2 regions of the Bacillus inaquosorum genome follow, and region 2 is predicted to be linked to the other one. Evidence: a T-box and tRNA genes for the amino acid it is inferred to sense, from the RefSeq annotation. Region 2 holds a T-box; the other holds one or more tRNA genes.
The links. The T-box of region 2 lies ahead of tyrS (tyrosine--tRNA ligase). A T-box ahead of a tRNA ligase gene usually reads a tRNA of that ligase, here a tRNA-Tyr.

Region 1 (10,071 bases), 2.0 Mb from region 2:
TAGACACCACTCCCCTGATAAAATTAGCTAAAGTCTGACATACAAAAAGTCCCCTTTCCAAGAGAAATATGAATTTTCCCTTGGAAAGGGGGCTAATTTACAAGTTTAAATTTTTAAATATTAAGACTTTATTTAGCTGTCTCTGGTTAACACTTCAACTCCCACATCAACCAATTTTATTACTCCCATAAAATTCAACTCAATTTTGGCTCTGTTTTTACGCTTATCGATTTTTTTTATAATTCCTTCAAGACCCTTTAAAGGACCAGAAATGACAGTTATTTCTGAATTTTCTTTATAAATTTGCGAAAAACCAATTGTTTCATTTTGTTGCAATAACTGAAGAATTGGCGCGATCTCTTTTTCTTCAATCGTGCAAAAGACACTAGTTATATTATGACTCACATCGTCTACCAGATAATCAGTTTTATATTTATATGAATTAAGAAGACGGAAACATCTTGGTATTTTTTTGAGTCCATAGTATATGTCTATATTCATATACGTATTAAGAAATACATACCCTGGGAATAAAAGTCTACTTGCCTCATATAGTTTACCTTGTCGCTTTTCTCGTATCTTTCTTTTCGGAACAATTACCTCAATTATTAATTCAGCAAAATACTTTTTGATCAAACATTTCACAATTTCTTCTTGACCTGTTTCGACATAAAGGACATACCAAGACATTCAAATACCCATCCCTTTCAACATTTGAATAAAGGCATAGCTTCGCCCTATCGTCCAGGAGTAACCAGCACTACGCTAACACTCTCTATTATCCCCTTAGTCCATTAACGTGCCGAAACAACGATTAACTTTCTGTGGTTCTTTTTATGTGAAATAGAACAAGTATAGGTCCCCGGAAAAGAAAAAACAGTTGAAGTATTACACAGCGTATACAAAAATATTTAGTTAGCTTAAAGTAAACTTTTAATGAGTAATACAACATTTGTTCTATCCTATTTGTAATTCCATTTACAGTTAAAGTTTACTAATAATTCTTCTAAATGTAAATATGAAATATCGAAAAATTCATAAATACGGATACTTTGTGACAACATAGGAATTATAATACTATGCACGGTAAAAGACAAAATTGTTAGTAATGCTAAAAATAAATCTGGTATAAAGTTTCATGTAGAGAAGCGCACAAGATTAAGTAATTATATGTTATAAAGAATGCTTCTTGCGATAGCCTTATCTATTTCAAGTAAACAGTAGAATTGGGTTGCTAAATTAAAAGGTTACCTGCTTATACCTTTTGTTTCTTTTACATAAACATGTATGAAGACCAATAATCTTAGTTTTTTTAAAAAATTTATCCTTTTCAAAAAAAGCCTCTAAGTATGGAGTAACAGTCACTTCTGATAAGTGGCTTTACATTATCTATACATAGAGGGCATAATATCAGGATACAAGGTTGAAGCCTAGGTTTCTTTAATTGGTAATATTACTTTTATTTGCTTTGATATGTGGAAGAGTTTGTTTCATGTTTTTTGGAGACTGAACAGGCGGTACCTCTTTTCACCTTTCCAAGTAAGAAACAGGCACAGGCAACGTAGCCAGATATCTACGTCCTAACAAGTCAGTCGATATGCAACTGAAAATCTGCAAAATAACAATACAAAGGAAGCTTTTGTAAGTGGGCCACAGTAACACCGACCTTACTAATATTATTATGTGCAAACAAAAAAAGATAGGTAATTACCTATCTTCATTCCATAATAATAAACTGATATATCTTGTTAATACCAAGTATATACCGGTGGTCGGGGTCGAACCGACACTCCAGAAGGAACACGATTTTGAGTCGTGCGCGTCTGCCAATTCCGCCACACCGGCAAGTTTTTCGTCGTATCTAACCGACGAATATAAATATATCATGGATCTTTTAAAGTGTCAACGTATTTCAAAAAAGTTTTTTTGGAAATATAATAATAAAAAAGTGTTAAGAGACTTAGCTAAACATAATGGCTCAAGCAGCTTTATGATCATGTATCGGAACTTAGCTGCTTATGATAAATCAAAGCAATAAAAAAATGATCTACTTGAGTAGATCATTAATATGATTAGTTATAGTTTAAACACGTAAACACCAATTCAACTTACCAAGTAAGTAAAATTGGTGCCGAGGGCCGGACTTGAACCGGCACGGTAGTCACCTACCGCAGGATTTTAAGTCCTGTGTGTCTGCCAATTCCACCACCCCGGCAAAAGAAAGGCGACACCCGGATTCGAACCGGGGATAAAGGTTTTGCAGACCTCTGCCTTACCACTTGGCTATGCCGCCGTAATTGGAGCGGAAGACGGGATTCGAACCCGCGACCCCCACCTTGGCAAGGTGGTGTTCTACCACTGAACTACTTCCGCATCTTAAGGAACTTAATACATCATATGCAGTTGATATAAAAGTGAGACTGGGCTAGCTGGATTCGAACCAACGCATGACGGAGTCAAAGTCCGTTGCCTTACCGCTTGGCTATAGCCCAATGATAATATGGGGCGATTGATGGGAATCGAACCCACGAGTGCCAGAGCCACAATCTGGTGCGTTAACCACTTCGCCACAACCGCCATAATCTCAAGATGTCATAAATTTGGCAGGGGCAGTAGGAATCGAACCCACACCGGAGGTTTTGGAGACCTCTGTTCTACCGTTAAACTATGCCCCTATAAATGGTGGAGGGGGGCAGATTCGAACTGCCGAACCCTGAGGGAGCGGATTTACAGTCCGCCGCGTTTAGCCACTTCGCTACCCCTCCACATTAAGTTTTGAAAAACAGTGCCGGCAAGAGGACTTGAACCCCCAACCTACTGATTACAAGTCAGTTGCTCTACCAATTGAGCTACACCGGCATAGGTGGTGGCTCGGGACGGAATCGAACCGCCGACACACGGATTTTCAGTCCGTTGCTCTACCAACTGAGCTACCGAGCCTTATTATTTAAATGGCGGTCCGGACGGGACTCGAACCCGCGACCTCCTGCGTGACAGGCAGGCATTCTAACCAACTGAACTACCGGACCGTATTGAATTATTTTGGTTGCGGGGGCAGGATTTGAACCTGCGACCTTCGGGTTATGAGCCCGACGAGCTACCGAACTGCTCCACCCCGCGATGATAATGGTGGAGGATGACGGGCTCGAACCGCCGACCCTCTGCTTGTAAGGCAGATGCTCTCCCAGCTGAGCTAATCCTCCATCATATAATGACCCGTACGGGATTCGAACCCGTGTTACCGCCGTGAAAGGGCGGTGTCTTAACCGCTTGACCAACGGGCCCAGACTTTCAATTGTGATTATGTATAAGTATCAGTGGCGGAGAGCAAGGGATTCGAACCCTTGAGACGGAGTTGACCGCCTACACGATTTCCAATCGTGCTCCTTCGACCACTCGGACAGCTCTCCAATAATGGCTCCGCAGGTAGGATTCGAACCTACGACCGATCGGTTAACAGCCGATAGCTCTACCACTGAGCTACTGCGGAATGAAGTCTGCCTGGCGATGTCCTACTCTCACAGGGGGAAACCCCCGACTACCATCGGCGCTGAAGAGCTTAACTTCCGTGTTCGGTATGGGAACGGGTGTGACCTCTTCGCCATCATCACCAGACAATTTCAGTGACATTTAACATTATACTATGTATTCTTGAGAAAATCAAGTGTTTTTTGTAAAAACTTATTCTCTCAAAACTAGATAACAGATGTGACATCATGATTAGAAATGTGGTTAAGTCCTCGATCGATTAGTATCTGTCAGCTCCATGTGTCGCCACACTTCCACCTCAGACCTATCAACCTGATCATCTTTCAGGGATCTTACTTCCTTGCGGAATGGGAAATCTCATCTTGAGGGGGGCTTCATGCTTAGATGCTTTCAGCACTTATCCCGTCCGCACATAGCTACCCAGCGATGCCCTTGGCAGAACAACTGGTACACCAGCGGTGCGTCCATCCCGGTCCTCTCGTACTAAGGACAGCTCCTCTCAAATTTCCTGCGCCCGCGACGGATAGGGACCGAACTGTCTCACGACGTTCTGAACCCAGCTCGCGTACCGCTTTAATGGGCGAACAGCCCAACCCTTGGGACCGACTACAGCCCCAGGATGCGATGAGCCGACATCGAGGTGCCAAACCTCCCCGTCGATGTGGACTCTTGGGGGAGATAAGCCTGTTATCCCCGGGGTAGCTTTTATCCGTTGAGCGATGGCCCTTCCATGCGGAACCACCGGATCACTAAGCCCGACTTTCGTCCCTGCTCGACTTGTAGGTCTCGCAGTCAAGCTCCCTTGTGCCTTTACACTCTGCGAATGATTTCCAACCATTCTGAGGGAACCTTTGGGCGCCTCCGTTACCTTTTAGGAGGCGACCGCCCCAGTCAAACTGCCCACCTGACACTGTCTCCCCGCCCGATAAGGGCGGCGGGTTAGAAGGTCAATACAGCCAGGGTAGTATCCCACCGATGCCTCCACCGAAGCTGGCGCTCCGGTTTCCAAGGCTCCTACCTATCCTGTACAAGCTGTACCAACATTCAATATCAGGCTGCAGTAAAGCTCCACGGGGTCTTTCCGTCCTGTCGCGGGTAACCTGCATCTTCACAGGTACTATAATTTCACCGAGTCTCTCGTTGAGACAGTGCCCAGATCGTTGCGCCTTTCGTGCGGGTCGGAACTTACCCGACAAGGAATTTCGCTACCTTAGGACCGTTATAGTTACGGCCGCCGTTTACTGGGGCTTCAATTCGCACCTTCGCTTACGCTAAGCGCTCCTCTTAACCTTCCAGCACCGGGCAGGCGTCAGCCCCTATACTTCGCCTTACGGCTTCGCAGAGACCTGTGTTTTTGCTAAACAGTCGCCTGGGCCTATTCACTGCGGCTCTCTCGGGCTTGCACCCTAACAGAGCACCCCTTCTCCCGAAGTTACGGGGTCATTTTGCCGAGTTCCTTAACGAGAGTTCTCTCGATCACCTTAGGATTCTCTCCTCGCCTACCTGTGTCGGTTTGCGGTACGGGCACCTCTCACCTCGCTAGAGGCTTTTCTTGGCAGTGTGGAATCAGGAACTTCGCTACTATATTTCGCTCGCCATCACAGCTCAGCCTTATGGGAAACGGATTTGCCTATTTCCCAGCCTAACTGCTTGGACGCGGATATCCAATACCGCGCTTACCCTATCCTCCTGCGTCCCCCCATTGCTCAAATGGTGAGGAGGTGGTACAGGAATATCAACCTGTTGTCCATCGCCTACGCCTTTCGGCCTCGGCTTAGGTCCCGACTAACCCTGAGCGGACGAGCCTTCCTCAGGAAACCTTAGGCATTCGGTGGAGGGGATTCTCACCCCTCTTTCGCTACTCATACCGGCATTCTCACTTCTAAGCGCTCCACCAGTCCTTCCGGTCTGGCTTCACAGCCCTTAGAACGCTCTCCTACCACTGTTCGAAGAACAGTCCGCAGCTTCGGTGATACGTTTAGCCCCGGTACATTTTCGGCGCAGAGTCACTCGACCAGTGAGCTATTACGCACTCTTTAAATGGTGGCTGCTTCTAAGCCAACATCCTGGTTGTCTAAGCAACTCCACATCCTTTTCCACTTAACGTATACTTTGGGACCTTAGCTGGCGGTCTGGGCTGTTTCCCTTTCGACTACGGATCTTATCACTCGCAGTCTGACTCCCAAGGATAAGTCATTGGCATTCGGAGTTTGACTGAATTCGGTAACCCGGTAGGGGCCCCTAGTCCAATCAGTGCTCTACCTCCAAGACTCTTACCTTGAGGCTAGCCCTAAAGCTATTTCGGAGAGAACCAGCTATCTCCAGGTTCGATTGGCATTTCACCCCTACCCACACCTCATCCCCGCACTTTTCAACGTGCGTGGGTTCGGGCCTCCATTCAGTGTTACCTGAACTTCACCCTGGACATGGGTAGATCACCTGGTTTCGGGTCTACGACCACGTACTCATGCGCCCTATTCAGACTCGCTTTCGCTGCGGCTCCGCATCTTCTGCTTAACCTTGCACGGGATCGTAACTCGCCGGTTCATTCTACAAAAGGCACGCCATCACCCGTTAACGGGCTCTGACTACTTGTAGGCACACGGTTTCAGGATCTCTTTCACTCCCCTTCCGGGGTGCTTTTCACCTTTCCCTCACGGTACTGGTTCACTATCGGTCACTAGGGAGTATTTAGCCTTGGGAGATGGTCCTCCCGGATTCCGACGGAATTTCACGTGTTCCGCCGTACTCAGGATCCACTCAGGAGAGAACGAAGTTTTGACTACAGGGCTGTTACCTCCTATGGCGGGCCTTTCCAGACCTCTTCATCTACCTCGTTCTTTTGTAACTCCGTACAGAGTGTCCTACAACCCCAAGAGGCAAGCCTCTTGGTTTGGGCTAATCCCGTTTCGCTCGCCGCTACTCAGGGAATCGCATTTGCTTTCTCTTCCTCCGGGTACTTAGATGTTTCAGTTCCCCGGGTCTGCCTTCTCATATCCTATGAATTCAGATATGGATACCACTCCATTACGAGTGGTGGGTTTCCCCATTCGGAAATCTCCGGATCAAAGCTTGCTTACAGCTCCCCGAAGCATATCGGTGTTCGTCCCGTCCTTCATCGGCTCCTAGTGCCAAGGCATCCACCGTGCGCCCTTTCTAACTTAACCGTTAAAAAGAATCACTATGTGATATCTTGTCTTACTAATTGAATGTGATGTCTACTGTTATCTAGTTTTCAAAGAACACGTTTCGAAGGAATGATCCTTCAAAACTAAACAAGACAGGGAACGTTCTGTTTATAAGACCCAAGGTCTTATATTCCGTAAATATCCTTAGAAAGGAGGTGATCCAGCCGCACCTTCCGATACGGCTACCTTGTTACGACTTCACCCCAATCATCTGTCCCACCTTCGGCGGCTGGCTCCTAAAAGGTTACCTCACCGACTTCGGGTGTTACAAACTCTCGTGGTGTGACGGGCGGTGTGTACAAGGCCCGGGAACGTATTCACCGCGGCATGCTGATCCGCGATTACTAGCGATTCCAGCTTCACGCAGTCGAGTTGCAGACTGCGATCCGAACTGAGAACAGATTTGTGGGATTGGCTTAACCTCGCGGTTTCGCTGCCCTTTGTTCTGTCCATTGTAGCACGTGTGTAGCCCAGGTCATAAGGGGCATGATGATTTGACGTCATCCCCACCTTCCTCCGGTTTGTCACCGGCAGTCACCTTAGAGTGCCCAACTGAATGCTGGCAACTAAGATCAAGGGTTGCGCTCGTTGCGGGACTTAACCCAACATCTCACGACACGAGCTGACGACAACCATGCACCACCTGTCACTCTGCCCCCGAAGGGGACGTCCTATCTCTAGGATTGTCAGAGGATGTCAAGACCTGGTAAGGTTCTTCGCGTTGCTTCGAATTAAACCACATGCTCCACCGCTTGTGCGGGCCCCCGTCAATTCCTTTGAGTTTCAGTCTTGCGACCGTACTCCCCAGGCGGAGTGCTTAATGCGTTAGCTGCAGCACTAAGGGGCGGAAACCCCCTAACACTTAGCACTCATCGTTTACGGCGTGGACTACCAGGGTATCTAATCCTGTTCGCTCCCCACGCTTTCGCTCCTCAGCGTCAGTTACAGACCAGAGAGTCGCCTTCGCCACTGGTGTTCCTCCACATCTCTACGCATTTCACCGCTACACGTGGAATTCCACTCTCCTCTTCTGCACTCAAGTTCCCCAGTTTCCAATGACCCTCCCCGGTTGAGCCGGGGGCTTTCACATCAGACTTAAGAAACCGCCTGCGAGCCCTTTACGCCCAATAATTCCGGACAACGCTTGCCACCTACGTATTACCGCGGCTGCTGGCACGTAGTTAGCCGTGGCTTTCTGGTTAGGTACCGTCAAGGTACCGCCCTATTCGAACGGTACTTGTTCTTCCCTAACAACAGAGCTTTACGATCCGAAAACCTTCATCACTCACGCGGCGTTGCTCCGTCAGACTTTCGTCCATTGCGGAAGATTCCCTACTGCTGCCTCCCGTAGGAGTCTGGGCCGTGTCTCAGTCCCAGTGTGGCCGATCACCCTCTCAGGTCGGCTACGCATCGTTGCCTTGGTGAGCCGTTACCTCACCAACTAGCTAATGCGCCGCGGGTCCATCTGTAAGTGGTAGCCGAAGCCACCTTTTATGTTTGAACCATGCGGTTCAAACAAGCATCCGGTATTAGCCCCGGTTTCCCGGAGTTATCCCAGTCTTACAGGCAGGTTACCCACGTGTTACTCACCCGTCCGCCGCTAACATCAGGGAGCAAGCTCCCATCTGTCCGCTCGACTTGCATGTATTAGGCACGCCGCCAGCGTTCGTCCTGAGCCAGGATCAAACTCTCCGATAAAGTAGTTTGACTGACTACGCACATCGCTGTGCGATTTATTTAAAAATGAATTAACAGGTACGTTTTGTCTTGTTTAGTTTTCAAAGATCATTTTCACTTCTTGTTGAAGCGACTTTATTAATATAACATTTCGACTTTCTTTTGTCAAATGTTTTTTAATTTATTTCTCCGCCGCTGTGAGCTTGTTTTTTCAGAAGCGCATCAGCGACGTTTAATAATATAACATGGTCAAGAATCAGAGTCAACATCTTTTTTAAAAAAATATCCTCGGTGATAGACAGCCTGTCCTTTCGTTTCTATCTGGCAAACGTTGATAAGTCCCTTTTCCGTCAGGTAATCAAGCATAACGCCAAGGTCTTGGGTATAGTGCTTTAAGTCAGGATGCTGAAGAAGCTCACCAAATTGCCAAATGTCTTTTCCTTTCATTACTTCGAAAAGATGTGCTGAACCGATCTCAGCTTTGGAATGGATGAGAAAATCATTTGCTAAGAATAATAATTCGAGTCTTTTTTCCAAGCTCTCGTGACTTTCAATCAGCTCGGAATATAATTTGTACACTTGGGGCTCCATCTGGCGCACTTGGCTCCATACCGTTGTTTCCGGGTGAAATCCCCTATCGATTACTTCAATACGCGCTAAATGATGCAACGCATGAACAACCGCGTTGTAGGCATCTAAAAATTGATTCGCTTCAAAAAAAGCTTTTCCTTCAACATATCTTCTGATTAATTTGCCGTATTCGAGTCCGATCTTCAGTTTGCGTTCGGCAAACGGAAATGTACTCAGCCTGTCAATCAGCTCGGCAATGTATTCATTACGGTCAAACATGACTCTGCCATTTACAATCCAATCTATGATTCTTCTATTTGTCCCGAGCAAAATCCATTCTTGAATCTGAGAATCTGTTACCACATGCAAAGAAGCTGTTTTTTGATCAAATTCATAATGCTTTATAAAAACAGGCTCGTCAGCCTCCTTTACAATTACCAGCAGAGCAGCATCAAAGTTATCTGTTAAGGAAGATGTTTTGTTTCTTCTCTCAATCATAATGACAGCCAATGTATTGGGATGACTTGCTCTTTCTTGGTAAATTGGACGGAGAAGATTATCCATCACTATTCCTCCAATGCAATTGTTCAAATTTTTTTATTCTCTATTTGATTCAATTCTATGGTTAAAACGAAATTCCTTTTTTCTAAACACATTGAACTATTATAAACAATTTCACTGTAAGTCTCCATATGTAAATTCCAGTTCAACCGAAAACATGAAGAAAATCCCATTGGGTTTGTGCTATAGTTAAATCAGAGGGGGATGGACATGGCGAAATACTCCAGCAAAATTAATAAAATCAGAACATTTGCGTTAAGTTTGGTTTTCGTTGGGTTTATCATTATGTACATCGGGATCTTTTTCAAAGAGTCAGTTTTGCTTTCTAGTTTGTTTATGATACTTGGGCTTTTATCCATCGGTCTCAGTACGGTTGTTTACTTTTGGATCGGAATGCTTTCGACCAAAGCGGTTCGCGTTATATGTCCGGGCTGTGAAAAAGAGACAAAGGTTTTAGGAAGAGTAGATATGTGCATGCATTGCAGAGAGCCGCTAACTTTAGATAAGGGATTAGAAGGAAAAGAATTTGATGAGTCTTATAATAAAAAGAAAATGTCCAAATAAAATAAGCTGACCGTTTCGTGCG
Region 2 (10,071 bases):
CGCAAACCAGACCAATCCGCCTGCGTTCATCATCTTCTCCATGAGCTTTCTGTATTCCCACACATCTTTTTTCATTCCTTTTAAATCCCAATGCCAGTAATATTCCGTCGTCATCACAATGTAGTTTTCCATTTGCTCATCCATCATGCTGACGGTCAGAAGCGTCTTACCGACAGAACATCCCCGATAGGCCGGCGCCACCTCGATGGCCCCGAGCTCAAGCAAATCCTCCATATTTCCTTCAGACCATCTTTCGAGCGGGTCAGGATATAAATACGTCACATAGCCGACAATGGTTCGGCCGTCTCTGGCGATGATAATGCGCCCCTCGGGAAGGCCGGCAATGTCGACTAGCGCTCCATGCTGCTCGCGGGGCGGGCGAAATGCGGTTAAATCCTTATGAAACTCATAACCTGCCAAATCCTCTTGAGAGACAGGCCCTTCTATCAGTAAGGAGCCGGTTGCTGTTTTGATGTTTGCTGAATGGTATGTTTTATGATGTTCCACTGATCCACCGTCCCATCAATTCTTATAAAAATACATGCCTTCTTTAAGAATAACAAATTATAAAGCGTTTTCAATATGGTTTATATTTTAAAAATTGAGAAGAATATGAATATATACTATAATAAATGTGACAACTTCAGCAAAGGGGGATGTTTGGGCATGAATTTGAAAGCGTTACCAGCAGTGGAAGGGGATTATCATTTAAAAAACTATGAAGAAACGTACCGGCATTTTGATTGGGCCGAGGCAGAGAAACATTTCTCCTGGAATGAGACAGGGAAATTGAATGCGGCATATGAAGCGATTGACCGCCATGCCGAATCGTTTCGAAAAAACAAAGTAGCGCTTTATTATAAAGACGCAAACCGGGATGAAAAATACACATTTAAAGAAATGAAGGAAGAATCAAACAGAGCCGGGAATGTGCTGAAACGGTATGGAAATGTGGAAAAAGGGGACCGCGTTTTTATTTTTATGCCGAGATCACCCGAGCTTTATTTTATTATGCTGGGCGCTATCAAAATTGGCGCCATCGCCGGGCCGCTGTTCGAAGCATTTATGGAGGGAGCGGTGAAGGACCGGCTTGAAAACAGTGAGGCGAAGGTTGTTGTCACGACGCCTGAGCTGCTGGAGAGAATACCGGCTGACAAACTGCCTCACTTACAGCATATATTCGTAGTCGGCGGAGAGGCTGAGAGCGGTACAAACATCATCAATTATGATGAAGCAGCAAAGCTGGAGAGCACAAGACTGGATATCGAATGGATGGACAAAAAAGACGGCTATCTGCTTCACTATACATCGGGCTCTACCGGAACGCCAAAGGGTGTGCTTCATGTCCATGAAGCGATGATTCAGCAATATCAGACAGGAAAGTGGGTCCTTGATTTACAGGAAGAAGACATTTACTGGTGCACAGCTGATCCGGGCTGGGTGACAGGTACGGTATACGGCATTTTTGCACCGTGGCTGAACGGAGCGACAAATGTCATCGTCGGCGGACGTTTCAGCCCGGAAAGCTGGTATGGAACGATTGAGCAGCTTGGCGTCAATGTCTGGTACAGCGCGCCGACCGCTTTTCGGATGCTGATGGGTGCGGGAGATGAGATGGCTGCGAAATATGATCTAACCTCACTCCGGCATGTGCTCAGTGTCGGAGAGCCGTTAAATCCGGAAGTCATCAGATGGGGGCATAAAGTCTTTAACAAACGAATTCACGATACGTGGTGGATGACAGAAACGGGCAGCCAGCTCATCTGCAACTATCCTTGCATGGATATCAAACCGGGTTCAATGGGTAAGCCGATTCCCGGTGTGGAGGCAGCAATCGTTGACAATCAGGGCAACGAGCTTCCGCCGTATCGAATGGGCAATCTCGCCATTAAAAAGGGCTGGCCTTCCATGATGCATACCATTTGGAATAACCCTGAAAAGTACGAATCGTATTTCATGCCGGGCGGCTGGTATGTGTCTGGCGATTCTGCTTACATGGATGATGAGGGATATTTCTGGTTCCAAGGCAGAGTTGATGATGTCATTATGACCTCCGGTGAACGCGTCGGCCCATTTGAAGTGGAAAGCAAGCTTGTCGAACATCCGGCCATTGCAGAAGCGGGCGTGATCGGAAAGCCCGATCCGGTGCGGGGAGAAATCATTAAAGCCTTTATCGCACTCAGAGAAGGATTTGAGCCGTCCGATAAACTGAAAGACGAGATCCGCCTATTTGTAAAGCAGGGTCTTGCAGCCCATGCGGCTCCGCGTGAAATTGAATTTAAAGATAAGCTTCCGAAAACCCGGAGCGGAAAGATCATGAGACGCGTGCTTAAGGCGTGGGAGCTTAATCTGCCGGCTGGAGATCTGTCAACGATGGAGGATTAAAAGGCGACGTTGACACGGGATTTTATTTATGTTAAAAATGAGATAGCTTCATATGAAAAGGTAAAGATTGAGACAAGTAGAATATCCTTACGTTCCAGAGAGCTGATGGCCGGTGAAAATCAGCACAGACGGATATATCGAATACACTCATGAACCGCTTTTGCAAACAAAGCCAGCCAGGCTTTCAGTAGTGAAAGAACGGACCTGATCCGTTATCAGGCAAAGTGATAAGACGAATGTTTTGCGTTCTCTTATTAGTAGGGTGGTACCGCGATAATCAATCGTCCCTTCGTGTAAACGAAGGGGCGTTTTTTATTTTAATCAAAAAAGGAGCTATATCTCATGACAAACTTACTTGAAGACTTATCCTTCCGCGGATTGATTCAGCAAATGACGGATGAAGAAGGATTAAATAAACAGCTGAATGAAGAAAAAATCCGCCTGTACTCAGGCTTTGATCCGACAGCAGACAGCTTGCATATCGGACACCTGCTGCCCATTTTAACACTCCGCCGTTTTCAGCTTGCGGGGCATCATCCGATTGCACTTGTGGGCGGCGCGACTGGTCTCATCGGCGATCCGAGCGGAAAAAAAGCGGAGCGTACATTAAACACTGCTGACATCGTATCCGAATGGTCCCAAAAAATCAAAAACCAGCTGTCCAGATTTCTTGATTTTGATGCAGCAGAAAACCCTGCTGTCATCGCGAACAACTATGACTGGATCGGCAAAATGAATGTAATCGACTTCCTTCGTGACGTCGGTAAAAACTTCGGCATCAATTACATGCTGGCAAAAGACACGGTCAGCTCAAGAATTGAATCCGGCATTTCATACACGGAATTCAGCTACATGATTCTTCAATCTTATGACTTCTTAAATCTGTACAGAGAGAAAAACTGTAAGCTGCAAATCGGCGGAAGTGATCAGTGGGGCAACATCACAGCGGGTCTTGAACTGATCAGAAAATCAGAAGAAGAAGGAGCAAAAGCGTTCGGCCTCACCATTCCGCTTGTCACAAAAGCAGACGGCACGAAGTTCGGAAAAACGGAAGGCGGCGCGATCTGGCTTGATAAGGAAAAAACATCGCCGTATGAGTTCTATCAATTCTGGATCAACACAGATGACCGTGACGTTGTCAAATACTTAAAATACTTTACGTTCCTATCAAAAGAGGAAATTGAAGCATACGCTGAGAAAACAGAAACGGCGCCTGAAAAGCGTGAAGCGCAAAAACGCTTGGCAGAAGAAGTGACAGCGCTCGTTCATGGACGCGAGGCGCTGAAGCAAGCCATCAATATTTCCCAAGCATTGTTCAGCGGCAATATTAAAGAGCTTTCTGCCCAAGACGTAAAAGTGGGCTTTAAAGATGTCCCTTCTATGGAAGCTGACATCAGCCAAGAGCTTTCACTTGTAGATGTATTGGTGCAATCTAAATTATCTCCTTCAAAACGCCAAGCGCGTGAAGACATTCAAAACGGAGCTGTTTACATTAACGGCGAACGCCAAACGGAGATCAATTATATCCTATCGGCTGAAGACCGCATCGAAGATCAATTTACTGTTCTGCGCCGCGGAAAGAAAAAATACTTCCTTGTGACGTACAAATAAGAAAAAAGATCCTTTGCCTAACGGCAAAGGATCTTTTTTTGTTTATCGCATAGGAATGACAGGAAAAGAGTATATTAGATAGGGCAAACACGACCAATCATCACCTTTTAACAGAAAGGAGCGCTCACCGTGAATCTCATGTGCACGATTGCAAAAGAAAGGCTGCAGCGGGATTATTGGGAGCAGCAGGCGCAGGAAAGTGTTGGCCGGCAAGAGGCAAAAGACGAATCAGACGATAAAAAAACCCCGACCGCATAGCGGCAGGGGTTTTTTAAACGATTAACGAGAGTAGAACTCAACGATAAGCGCTTCGTTAATTTCCGGAGCAAGTTCAGAACGCTCAGGAAGACGAGTGAAAGTACCTTCAAGCTTTTCAGCGTCGAAAGTAAGGTATTCAGGAACGAAGTTGTTCACTTCTACAGATTCTTTGATGATAGAAAGGTTTCTTGATTTTTCGCGAACACCGATTGTTTGGCCAGGTTTCACTAGGTAAGACGGGATGTCAACGCGGCTTCCGTCTACAAGAATGTGACCGTGGTTAACCAATTGGCGAGCTTGACGGCGAGTACGTGCTAAACCTAGCTTGTACACAACGTTATCAAGACGAGAATCTAAAAGAATCATGAAGTTTTCACCATGTTTACCAGCTAGTTTGCCAGCTCTGTCAAACAAAGTGCGGAATTGGCGTTCGTTTACACCGTACATGTGACGAAGCTTTTGCTTTTCTTGCAATTGCAAACCGTATTCTGATAATTTTTTACGTTGTCCTGGACCGTGTGGGCCTGGAGCGTAAGGGCGTTTTTCTAATTCTTTTCCTGTACCGCTAAGAGAGATTCCTAGACGGCGGGACAGTTTCCAAGATGGACCTGTATAGCGAGCCATAATGTGACTCCTCCTTTGGTTTTATTTTTGTGGAAAATAAAAACCGTCTGCTCTATTCGACCATGCACATTTTGTTTTCATGTATCCTCGCTCCAGCAGCAGAGAGTTACACGATACACCTTATGGATAAGGAACAAAATGAAAACATAGAAGCTGAACAAAAAGGCTGCAATATTTCACACAAAGGTCATTATATAATTTATTTGTTTTGAAGTCAACCATTCCTCCATTATTGATTCACCGTTTATGATATAATAAACAAAAATTAGTGGTAAACTTTTAGGTGATAAAAACATGGTAGAACAAACAAAAGATCAATTATCCGCCTTTCATTATCATATGCTCGATTTTTTATTGACCAAATCTGAAAAAGTTACATTCACCGACTCTTTCATATGGCTGACTTCGGCTATTCAAACCTATTTTTCATCCCTTTGTATTTCGCTTACACCGTCACCATCAGACTCTGTGGCAAATGTGGCAGATGATGAAGTGCGTTTTTCCGCTTATAAAATAAACGCTTCATTTTATAAGATTGAGGACGTCTCTGGCAGGCGCTTTCACCTTACATGCAGACAGGATGGAGAGATTCCTGAAGGGCTTCCGGACGTGGTTGCTTCATTTTTAAACCAGTCAAAGAAACAGGAAAGACTCTATATCAAAACGATCTATCAAAAAAAGATATATAAAATGACTGAGCTGTTCCATTCACTGCTTGATCAGACAGAGGTGCTGAAGCAGCTTTTAGAAAGCTTAACCCGCACGTTTTCTCTGTTTAAGTTCTCTTTATTTATATCGCACGACCAAGATCAATGTTTAGGCGTTCCTGCAAAAGAGCTGTATATGGAAGGGGAAAAATCCGATTCCTTTGCGCTCAAAGTGTATTTGACCGGAGATATTTTGCGGAAAAATGAATCTGCCGCCTACATTCCGATAAAAGGACAGCAGGGAACGTACGGAGTTTTGATGGCTGAAGGAACGGGAGGCAGTTTTATTACTGACGCCTATCTTGACGAAATGTCGCTGATAGCAAACGCGGCAGGAAAAGCGTTTGAAAATGCCCAGCTCTATGAACAATCAAAAGCAAGCATCGCAAATTTGGAATTGATCAATGAAACGTCACGCCGCCTGAATCAGCGGCTGACGCTGACCGATACGATGAATGATCTGGCTGTGAGAATGGCAGAATCGTTCCAAGCGGAAGAAGTCGGTTTTTTTCATATAGACCATTTTGAAAACCTAACATTGCTCCCCGGCAGCACAGCGTTTTTCAAAGAAGCGAAGCCATCTGATTTTTATCATGAATTGAAAGAAAAGCTGTATGAAGGGGAAAAAGGAGTTTTTATCGGAAATGGCCAGTCTGTTTTCGGGAAGGCCGGCTACGGCTCGCTGATGGCCGTTCCGATGATTGAGAATGACCGGCTTTTAGGCTTTGCGGTTTTATTGAAACAGGAGATGTACGCTTTTACTTTTGAAATGTACAAGCTGTTTCAGGCGCTGATCCATCACGCGACACTGGCTGTAACCAACTCAATGCTCCGGGACCGCCTTGAGCATCTTGTGAAAACAGATCAGCTGACTGAGCTGTATTCAAGGGTGTATTTAGATGAAAAAATTCAATACAGCATGAAAATCCACCAAAAGGGTGTTTTTATTCTTGTTGATATAGATAATTTCAAGAATGTAAATGATACGTACGGACATCAGACTGGGGACGAGATTTTAATTCAAGTCGCTTCGGTGATTAAAAGCAACATCCGCAAGCATGATGTCGGCGCCCGCTGGGGAGGCGAGGAGCTGGCGATTTATTTGCCGAATGTGACGGTTGCGGTGGGAAAACGGATTACTGAGAGACTGGTTTATGCGGTCAGAAAAAACACGAAACCCGAGGTGACCATATCCTGCGGGATTTCCTGCTGGACGGCAGAAACAAGAAAGTCCCTGAAAGAGCTTGTGCATGAGGCTGATGAAGCGCTCTACAGCGCGAAACGAAACGGAAAAAACCGCATGATGGTTCACGAATCAATAAAATAAAAAAAGCCCAAAACAATATCAGTTTTGGGCTTTTATGTTAATGTGCTAACGCTTTTTCAAGCGTTTCGGCAAATTGTGATAAGTACTTTTCATCAATTTCGTCGAAACGGTTTTTTACTGGACTGTCGATGTCCAAGACGCCGACAACTTTTCCGCCTACATGAATCGGAAGCACAATTTCTGATTGAGAAGCAGCATCGCAGGCGATGTGTCCCGGAAACGCATGAACGTCCTCAACACGCTCCACTTTTCCGTTTGCATATGCTGTGCCGCAAACGCCTCTGCCGAAAGGAATCCGAACACATGCCGGCAGACCTTGGAACGGCCCTAACACAAGCTGTCCATCCTCTTCTTTGGCAAAATAGAAACCCGCCCAGTTCACTTCAGGCAACGTATGATAAAGGAGCGCTGAAGCATTTGCATAGTTTGCAATTTGATCTGTTTCGTCTTCGATCATGGCTTCGAGCTGTTTTAGCAGAAGCTGATAGTCTTTTTCTTTATCTCCAGATTGTTTTTCGACATGGAACATGGAAAACCCTCACTTTTTCTATAATATAAAACAAAGTTCCGGCTTTTCTGCCGGCATTTGTCGATAAGTTCTTACAGGAACAGCGGTCTTCTGCTTGAATAGTATCAAGAGGAAGGAGTGAGCCGAATGAAAGTAAGCACCAAAGACAAAATTATTGAATCTGCTGTCATGCTCTTTAACCAAAAAGGATTTTCTGGCACGTCTGTCCGTGAAATCGCAAAGTCAGCCGGTGTAAATGTTGCGCACATCTCCTACTATTTTAAAGGCAAAGGAGGTTTGATGGAACACTTAGTTTCAGAGTTTTACGAAGGCTACAACAAAACACTTGAAACAGCGGCAGGCAATATCTCTTCTCAAAGCACGCAGGAACAGCTGCTCCAATTGGTTTTCGATATTTTATCCTATCAGCATAATCATCGTCAATTAACTCGTTTTGTCTACCGGGAAGTCACGATCGACTCCACGTTAATCAGAGAAATTATGTCGACATATCTAATGAAGGAAAAGTATATCTTCCAGCTGATCATTGAGGAAGGAGAAAAACAGCGTGAACATTTAACGCTGCCGCTGCCTCATTTTATTCTCCAATTAAAATCTCTCTTGATGATGCCTTATCTCCAGCCTCAATATATTTCAGAAGTGCTCTACATGCAGCCGCACGAGCCGTACTTTTATAAAATGTATTTTGAAGAAATCAAGATTTGGATCAGAAGCGTCTTCCGGACAGGAGACGTGGCGCTCATCAATTAACACTGCTCCAAAAACGCCTCATATGCGTATCCGACATCTCCCGCTTGATGGGCATCAGACCCGAACACAAGCGGGATCTTCTTTTGCTTCGCTTCATTCAGCATCCAATCCTCGATATAAATGCCGCCTGCGTATGTTTTTCTTAATCCGGAAGTATTGAAGTCGAGCTCCATTCCGTTTTCTTCAATGGCATGCAGGCACTGAGAAACGAGTCCGCGAATATGTTCAGACATGCTGTACGGAAACAGCTTGATGAATTTTTGGACGAGTGTGATGTGACCGACTCTTTTTGGCTTATAGCCGCCGAGAGATGCTACAATGGAAGAATAGATGCTGCGGTAATACTGTTCGTATACAGCTTCAATGCTTCCGCAGGCTGAAATCAGCTCTTGAAAGGTGTGCTCATCATAATCAAGGCACAGATAGGAAGAACCTGCGCGCAAAAAATGAACGGATAAGATGCTGTCATCTAAATATGGCCCGTATGTGTCCAGAAATAATGTAATCTCATCTTCAAATTCAGCAATATAATCGACCTCAAGCCCTGTTCGTATGGTAAGCTGTCCGCGATATTCTTTTTTTAATCCGGAAATTTCATCGATATAGCGTTCCATAGAGGCTTGCGCCATCGCGCTGTCTTTTAGCGGCGTCGGATCAGTAAAAGAGGAAGGCAATGGGGCATGTTCGGTAAAAGTAATCGATTTAAAGCCTTTCTTTAAGGCTTCTTCTGCATATTGTCTGAGTGTGTCATTTGAGCCGTGAGGGCAAAATGGTGTGTGAATATGTCCGTCTCGCTTTTGCATTGGCGTCACCCCGTGAAAAAATAGTCAAATCCTGCCGATTTTGCACAAAAAGTTTTTGATTTCTGGTCAAAAAATGTTGGTTACATGGTATCATAATAACAATGAAAACGACAGTTTTTCTCAATACATATCCTGAAATCTTTCTGAATAAATAAAACACCCTGACAGATTAAGGTTAACAGCAAGGGGGCTCATTATGGAGTTTGTCATTGGATTATTAATTGTACTGCTTGCGCTGTTTGCGGCAGGCTACTTTTTCAGGAAAAAAATCTACGCCGAAATCGACCGGCTGGAATCGTGGAAGATTGAAATTCTGAACCGGTCGATTGTGGAAGAAATGTCCAAAATCAAACATTTGAAAATGACGGGTCAGACAGAAGAGTTCTTTGAGAAGTGGCGTGAAGAATGGGATGAGATTGTCACAGCCCATATGCCGAAAGTTGAAGAGCTCCTTTATGATGCCGAGGAAAATGCAGACAAATACCGATTTAAAAAAGCCAATCAAGTGCTCGTTCATATCGACGACCTGCTGACAGCGGCCGAATCGAACATTGAAAAGATTCTGCGGGAAATCAGCGACCTTGTCACAAGTGAGGAAAAGAGCCGTGAAGAGATTGAACTGGTGAGAGAGCGCTATTCAAAATCGCGAAAAAACCTGCTGGCTTACAGCCATCTTTACGGGGAGCTTTATGACAGCCTTGAAAAGGATCTTGACGAAATTTGGAGCGGGATCAAACAATTTGAAGAAGAAACAGAAGGCGGAAACTATATTACCGCACGAAAAGTGCTGCTTGAACAGGACCGCAATCTTGAAAGGCTTCAGTCATACATAGATGACGTGCCGAAGCTGTTAGCGGACTGCAAGCAGACGGTGCCCGGCCAGATTGCAAAGCTCAAGGACGGCTATCGCGAAATGAAAGAGAAAGGGTATAAGCTTGAGCATATCCAGCTTGATAAGGAATTAGAAAATCTGTCAAACCAGTTGAAACGGGCGGAACATGTCTTGATGACTGAGCTGGATATTGATGAAGCGTCCGCAATCCTGCAGCTCATAGACGAAAATATTCAATCTGTTTA

Region 1: it has a tRNA-Tyr gene. The T-box ahead of tyrS (tyrosine--tRNA ligase) is inferred to sense a tRNA for this amino acid. The anticodon was not compared.

What each region holds. Positions count from the first base shown of each region.
Region 1 covers NZ_CP096592.1:977,647-987,717, reverse strand. Annotated here, with positions in the region: gene loaP (antiterminator LoaP) at 133-690, opposite strand; tRNA gene M1M80_RS04900 (tRNA-Leu) at 1,764-1,845, opposite strand; tRNA gene M1M80_RS04895 (tRNA-Leu) at 2,127-2,215, opposite strand; tRNA gene M1M80_RS04890 (tRNA-Cys) at 2,223-2,293, opposite strand; tRNA gene M1M80_RS04885 (tRNA-Gly) at 2,299-2,373, opposite strand; tRNA gene M1M80_RS04880 (tRNA-Gln) at 2,421-2,492, opposite strand; tRNA gene M1M80_RS04875 (tRNA-His) at 2,502-2,577, opposite strand; tRNA gene M1M80_RS04870 (tRNA-Trp) at 2,602-2,675, opposite strand; tRNA gene M1M80_RS04865 (tRNA-Tyr) at 2,681-2,765, opposite strand; tRNA gene M1M80_RS04860 (tRNA-Thr) at 2,787-2,859, opposite strand; tRNA gene M1M80_RS04855 (tRNA-Phe) at 2,865-2,940, opposite strand; tRNA gene M1M80_RS04850 (tRNA-Asp) at 2,953-3,029, opposite strand; tRNA gene M1M80_RS04845 (tRNA-Met) at 3,044-3,120, opposite strand; tRNA gene M1M80_RS04840 (tRNA-Val) at 3,128-3,203, opposite strand; tRNA gene M1M80_RS04835 (tRNA-Glu) at 3,213-3,284, opposite strand; tRNA gene M1M80_RS04830 (tRNA-Ser) at 3,319-3,410, opposite strand; tRNA gene M1M80_RS04825 (tRNA-Asn) at 3,416-3,490, opposite strand; rRNA gene rrf (5S ribosomal RNA) at 3,500-3,615, opposite strand; rRNA gene M1M80_RS04815 (23S ribosomal RNA) at 3,729-6,656, opposite strand; rRNA gene M1M80_RS04810 (16S ribosomal RNA) at 6,826-8,375, opposite strand; gene M1M80_RS04805 (nucleotidyltransferase-like protein) at 8,604-9,488, opposite strand; gene M1M80_RS04800 (YgzB family protein) at 9,696-10,049, shown strand.
Region 2 covers NZ_CP096592.1:3,024,284-3,034,354, reverse strand. Annotated here, with positions in the region: gene acuA (acetoin utilization protein acetyltransferase AcuA) at 1-507, opposite strand, end outside; gene acsA (acetate--CoA ligase) at 667-2,385, shown strand; T-box leader at 2,440-2,677, shown strand; gene tyrS (tyrosine--tRNA ligase) at 2,728-3,996, shown strand; gene sr7p (small protein SR7P) at 4,126-4,254, shown strand; gene rpsD (30S ribosomal protein S4) at 4,276-4,878, opposite strand; gene M1M80_RS15345 (diguanylate cyclase domain-containing protein) at 5,173-6,912, shown strand; gene M1M80_RS15340 (GAF domain-containing protein) at 6,950-7,441, opposite strand; gene refZ (transcriptional regulator RefZ) at 7,568-8,191, shown strand; gene hisJ (histidinol-phosphatase HisJ) at 8,188-8,994, opposite strand; gene ezrA (septation ring formation regulator EzrA) at 9,191-10,071, shown strand, end outside.